Pirellula sp. SH-Sr6A: one gene and its partner. The protein of the gene in region 2 interacts with the protein of the main gene of each other region in a pairwise test. Links are inferred from orthologs where the notes say so. Each region holds a gene or a part of one and is shown on either strand. Other genes may lie near its edges.

Region 1 (2,903 bases), 1.6 Mb from region 2 along the record:
AGGCCGAATCGGTGATAGCAATCGCAACCCGGCGGGCGCGAATCATCCCAGTCCCGCAAACAGCTGCATCGGTCAACCCCGTGCGGGTTTGCTCATCGACAAGTCGTTGCGCGTAGGTTTTTTTGTCCGAGAAGGAGAGGGGATCTGTCGGCAATACACTCTCATCACAGATCTCGAAGGTATTCTCGTCGAGCAATTGCGAGATGCGATCCCAAGCCGAAACGTACATGTGATAGTTGCACTTGGGGCAAACATTCAAATTCCGTTCTACCTCTTTGCGGTAGATCGTCTCGTTGCACCCGGCGCACTTGATCCAAAGACCTTCAGGTACGCCACGTCGGCTCGCTTGCTTGGATTCGTTCTCTAAAGTGCTCATGTCGCGTATTCAGGCCGAATATAACTGGTGTGCGAGGATGATCCTGCGAGGGCGTTCGAATCGCCCATCGCTGACTGCTGCCCATCGGTTAGCGATCCAGAAACCTGAGAATCGGAATCGACACACTGATGCGTATCTGCGTCGATCAATTCCCAACTCCCGTTATCGCACTCCGACTCCCACATATCGTCGATGTCGGTTTCCATCAATTTGTTCGCTACCAACGTAGCGAGCGGCTCGGAAACGACGACCGCAATTGTCTCATTTGCGTGCTTTTTGCATAGCTTGCTTAGCAATTTTGAAACGCGAGCCTCCGCCTCGTCAATCGTTTCCCCGCCCGGTGGACAGAACGCTCGAGGATTGTCTTGAACCTGGCGGAACAACTTCGGCTGCTGACGCTTCACTTCGTCGATCCGCTTTCCCTCCCAAAGTCCATGGTCCAAATTGGCAAAGCAATCACAGACCTTCCACTTCGCTTTGGAGTGGTCCGCGATCTCCTTGGCAGTCTCCTGCGCGGATTCACAAGGACCGCAATAGACGTGAGCAATAGGCAATCGCTCCAGTTCCGTCGCGACACGTTGGATTTGCTCCAACCCATGCGACGAGAGAGGAATATCCAGACTTCCCTTGATTCGTTCTTGTTCATCGAACACAGTGGCCCCAGGGCGTACCACTACAACATTACACATACAATCAATCCAGAGAGGAACGAAATGCGGCCGCTCATGGGGAGTACGCCGCTTGCAATCGAGTGATCGCTTGGCAGTAGTCCGGCTGCTTGAACAACGCAGACCCCACCACTAGCAAATCGGCCCCAGCAGCAACGCAGGAACCGATTGTTTTTTCATTGACACCACCATCAACTTCCAACAACAAACGATCGCCGTACTGGTCGTGCAACTGCGAGAGCCGCTCCAACGCAATCGGATTGAACGCTTGCCCGCCAAATCCCGCTTGGACACTCATGACCAGAAACAGGTCACAGAATTCCACGAATGGCGTTACAGTCTCCCAGCCAGTCTGCGGATTGATCGCTAGCCCTGCGAGAACTCCGTGTGACTGGATCGACCTTAGCAATCCCTCAGGGTTCGACTCCGCCTCGATGTGAAATGTGATCGCGTCCGCCCCTGCCTCAATAAAAGCATGGGCGTACTGGCTCGGATCAGAAATCATCAAGTGAACATCGAGCGCCAAGTCGGTCACCCGGCGAAGGGCTTCGACGATCGGCATGCCGTACGTAAGATTCGGTACAAAGTGACCGTCCATCACGTCCAAATGCAACACGGCGATCCCGGCCTCTTCCAATTGCCGAACTTCCCGCTCCAAATTGGAGAAGTCGCACATCAGAAGGGATGGCAGGATGGCAGGGCTCGCAGATCGAAACCGATTTCTCGTTTCCGTCGCCTTGCTGGATGGTTCGGACATATAGACCGCTAGATGGTGGTTTGCAGCAAAGCAGGCTAACGCCAGCAATCCATCGCTGCAATACACTCCACAATAAACAAGCTCGCAGTGGTTAGGCAAGGGGCAAAATGCCGATCCCTGCCAGCCAACCCACCAGCTGCCCCACCCAAATCCGTAAGTCCAGAATCAGAGAGGACTTACGCGTCATTAAAAAAACAAATACAGCCAGCAATTTTCCCTCCGAACGCGGTCGGTTTGCCGCGCTCGCGGGAGAGAAACGAAAGGTCCCCGTTTCACGCCCTAGTCCCCTTTCCTTTTCAAGGATTGGGGAATCGCATTAACCGATTCGCTTGAGGACGGTATCCAAGGTTGGCTTGATGGCCGCGGCACTCGCTTTAAGCCCCTGCAACTCCTTAGGCCAAAGATCCAACTCAATCCGCTGCAAAGCACCGGTTCGACCGACGACGGTGGGGACCGAAATCGCAACCTGATCGATTCCGTAGCAAGCCCCGTCTTGCACGGTGGAGACGGGAAGAATGCGGTTCTGGTCGAGTGCAATAGCATCGACGACATCTCGTATCGCAATCCCAACCGCGAAACCAGCCCCACCTTTCTTCGAAAGGCACTCCGCTCCAGATCCTTTCGTCCGGGTGAAGATTTTGTCTGCGAGCACACTGTTCCATCCTGGATACTTTTCCAACGGCAATGAACCGACTGTCGCGCTCGACCAAACAGGAATCATGCTGTCACCATGCTCGCCCAAAATCAATGCCTTGGTCTGCGTCGGTGCCGTGCCCAACGCGTCCGCGATCAATGAGCAGAATCGAATCGTATCGAGTTGCGTTCCCAATCCGATGACTTGCGTTGCCGGGAGCCCCAATCGCTTGGCCGCGACGAAGGTCAAAATGTCGACGGGATTGGAGACAACCAACACAATCGCCGACTTCTTCATTCCTACTTTCTTGATCTCATCCAGAATCCCTACGAACAAATCGGTGTTGCGATTGATCAAATCGAGGCGGGATTCCTCCGGTTTCCGTCGCAAGCCAGCGGTTATGCAAATGATGTCGGAATCAGGAATCTGCTCGTACCCGCCCGAGGTGCATAGTTGATCGGCGACGCT
Region 2 (3,467 bases):
CCAGCGAACGTGGAGGTCCATTCGCTGAGTGCGTCCCATCCTCCTAGCATCGTACTGCACTCGTGGGGGGAACATCCCAGCGTCTCGGCATTCGATAGCGAGACCGGGGATCGACATTGGTGGAGTCACGGTCCGACGAGACATCGAACGTATTCGAATGAAATCGTACCGACTCTCGCTATCCCGCGCCGAGATGGAGAACTCCCAATCGTCGTCACCAATCACCTCGATCAATCCAATGCGAGGGCAGCGTGCAGCGATACACCGTCATCGAGAAATATCCAGTCACCGATTTCCTTGGTATCGACGGAGCGCGATGTGCGATTTCAAAGGCCATTGCCTTGGATGCAAAATTCGATGGCGACCGAATTACCCATGGAGGTTGTTGCGTTTCTAGTAACCGGTCTCTTCCAATCCGTGTTGCTGGTTTGGATCCCTGGCCTCTATTTGTGGACAACCTTTCGAAAGCGGAAGTGGGGCCTTAGATGGCTGTTATTGCTACCCATTCTCGTCGCCATTTCGCTGATCACGCTTCGGGTGCAACAAGGGACCGAAGGAGGTGGCTGGTTTACAAGTTATGGATTGGCGCTTTTATTCTCGCCGATCGTCGGGATGATCGGATTGATAGTGCATCGATGTGTTCAGAAACAATGGCGTGGAGTCTTCGCTATTTTCTTTTATATCGTGCTCGGAGCAATCCTCACGGCGGGAGGAATTTTGAGCCTTCATGGGTGGAGTCAGCCGCTCGAGCCGGGTGAATATTACGACTGGGCCGGATGGTACTGGATCATTCCGCAAAGTGTATTCGTAACAGCGTACGTTTATTGGGCCGTTCGAGCGCTCGGAAAGATGTTCCATCGACAAGGGCTTGAACGTAGAACGGTAGCATCTGCTCGGTAACCCATGATTCGCGTCGCAGGGGAGCGGCGACCGCCTACTTACAAACTATAGAGATTGCCTCGCCGACCATCGTCGAGGACCAACATCGAGGACCAACATCGAGGACCAACATCGAGGACCAACATCGAGGACCAACAAAAAACCGGAGATCAACACGGTCGCGGCTGCAACGCAGCCGTTCTGTGCAAAACTCCGGTTTGATCCAATCGACAGCGATCGAAATTCCAATGCGACCGACGGACTACTTGCGGCGGAAGAGAGGGCCGGCGTAGCGAGCGCCTTCACCCAGCTCTTCTTCGATTCGCAGCAGTTGATTGTACTTGGCCATTCGGTCCGAACGAGAAGCCGATCCGGTCTTGATTTGCCCGGTCGAGAGAGCAACGGCCAAGTCGGCGATGGTGGCGTCTTCGGTTTCGCCACTTCGGTGACTCGAGATGCTCGAGTAACCATTTCGGTGTGCCAATTGGATCGCTTCGATGGTCTCGGTCAAGGTTCCGATTTGATTCACTTTGATCAAGATGCTATTCGCGATTCCTTGATCGATCCCTCGCTGCAGTCGCTCGGTGTTGGTCACGAACAAATCATCACCTACCAATTGGACCTTGCCGCCGACGCGTTCGGTGAGCTTCTTCCAAGAGTCCCAGTCATCTTCGGAGCATCCGTCTTCGATCGAGCAGATCGGGTAGTTATCGACCCAGTTTGCCAGGAAGTCGACCATTTCATCGCCGGAGAGTTGCTTCCCGTCGATGGTATACTTCTTTGTCTTTTCATCGTAGAACTCGGTCGCAGCGACATCCAATGCGATGAAGATCTGTTTGCCCGCTTGGTATCCGGCTCGCTTGATCGCTTCCATGATCAGATCGAGGGCTTCGCGGTTGCTGCCTAGGTCAGGTGCGAATCCACCTTCGTCTCCAACGGCAGTGTTCAGTTTCTTCTCGCTCAGAACCTTCTTCAAGTTGTGGAAGATTTCTGTTCCGGCGCGGAGTGCGTCGGTGAACGAGTCAAAGCCGAGGGGCATGACCATGAACTCTTGTACGTCGACGGAGTTGTCAGCGTGCTGACCTCCGTTGACGATATTCATCATGGGTGCTGGCAGGAGGTGCGCGCCGGCTCCACCCAGGTATCGGTAGAGAGGTTGATTCGTGAAATGAGCTGCCGCCTTCGCAGTTGCCAGAGAGACGCCGAGCATCGCGTTGGCACCAAGATTCTTCTTGTTGGACGTTCCATCGATTTGGCGGAGCATCGCATCGACGCCTCGTTGATCGAGCGCATCGAAGCCGATGAGGTTTTCGGCAATTTGCGAATTGATGTTCTCAACCGCTTTGAGAACCCCTTTACCCATGTACTTGGACTTATCGCCGTCGCGGAGTTCCCATGCTTCGTGGGCGCCGGTGCTGGCACCGCTGGGTACCGCCGCGCGGCCGGTGGAGCCATCGACGAGCGTTACGTCGACTTCAACCGTAGGATTGCCTCGAGAATCGAAAATCTGACGACCGTGAATGCGCTCGATAAGGCTCATGAAATACCTGCCAATGTCCAAAGAAATCAGAGTAAGCCGGCGGGGGTGGGCATTTGCTCAGACTTCGAGCCCGCGCCCGTTTGCTCCCCACATACAACGTTTTGCGCATTGTGGCGGAGCGTTGGCTTCTTGGCTACTTCAAATGGTTCGCGCAAAAGAAAACCCGAGGTGTTCGCACACCTCGGGTCGGTTGGGGGCAACCGTTTGGAAGAAAAAGGGCTGCTTCGTCGATGGAACGAGGCAGCCGAGCCATCGTTCGGAGTGGAATCTGGGGGGCTATTGAGGAAGCCGTCCCATTTCGACCTTGGGGAGCGGTCCTGTGAGGGCCTTCATGAACTCTACCAAATCGGCCTTGTCTTGGGCGGTCAGATCAAGCTTTTTGATTTTATCGCTCAGATAGGGATTGGGATGCCCACCTTTTGCATAGTACTCGACGACTTCCTCCAGCGTTTTTTGGGAACCATCGTGCATGTATGGAGCCGATTGCGCGATGTTCCGAATCGTCGGCGTCTTGAACGCTCCCTTGTCTTTCTCTTGCTTGGTCTCCGCGAAACGGCCAAGGTCTGGTTCTGCGGCTTCCATCCCGACACCCAGGTTGTGGTAAAGCTCGTCGGTGAAGTTCACCCCCACGTGGCAAGCGGTGCAGTTCGATTTAGCGCTGAAAAACAAATCGCGCCCCCGTTTGGCAGAGTCGCTCATGGGATGCTCATCCGACAAGGCCTTCGCCTTGGTAAATCGCGCATAGAGTTGCGGATCCTCTTCCTTCAACGCGTCCAGATCCTCCAGTTCTTCAGGGAATGCCACCAGCATTTGTCGGACAGGTTCATAAAGATCGTATGGGCTGGCTTCCGTAACGAGAGCGCGCTCAAAGGTCGCAATGGCACGCCCAACATCGTCGATATTGGGAGCGCGTCCGAAGACTTTTTCAAACTGAATGCGATAACCTTCGATCTTCCCGAGGCTCCCAATGCAGGCATCGTGGGTGTGCCCCATTTCAATCGGGTTGGCAATTGGACCTACCGCTTGGTCTTCGAGTGTCCCAGCTCGG

What was found. Proteins that work in one complex are often made in the same cells at the same time.
Region 1: the proteins of eno (region 2) and rpe interact in binary tests that used the Escherichia coli proteins (3 or more experiments, as listed by UniProt). The link is inferred for Pirellula sp. SH-Sr6A from one-to-one orthologs.

What each region holds. Positions count from the first base shown.
Region 1 is NZ_CP011272.1:1,778,934-1,781,836, forward strand. It holds rpe (ribulose-phosphate 3-epimerase), read right to left. Parts: upstream 1,901-2,903; coding sequence 1,100-1,900; downstream 1-1,099. Other genes in the region: accD (acetyl-CoA carboxylase, carboxyltransferase subunit beta), read right to left, coding at 1-376; VN12_RS07030 (histidine phosphatase family protein), read right to left, coding at 373-1,065; VN12_RS07040 (lactate/malate dehydrogenase family protein), read right to left, coding at 2,118-2,903. UniProt on the Escherichia coli protein: Catalyzes the reversible epimerization of D-ribulose 5-phosphate to D-xylulose 5-phosphate.
Region 2 is NZ_CP011272.1:157,394-160,860, forward strand. Bases 281-3,262 are described here. They hold eno (phosphopyruvate hydratase), read right to left. Parts: upstream 2,420-3,262; coding sequence 1,142-2,419; downstream 281-1,141. Other genes in these bases: VN12_RS00490 (serine/threonine protein kinase), read left to right, coding at 281-900; VN12_RS00500 (cytochrome-c peroxidase), read right to left, coding at 2,696-3,262. In the rest of the region: more of VN12_RS00490, read left to right, coding at 1-280; more of VN12_RS00500, read right to left, coding at 3,263-3,467. UniProt on the Escherichia coli protein: Catalyzes the reversible conversion of 2-phosphoglycerate (2-PG) into phosphoenolpyruvate (PEP). It is essential for the degradation of carbohydrates via glycolysis.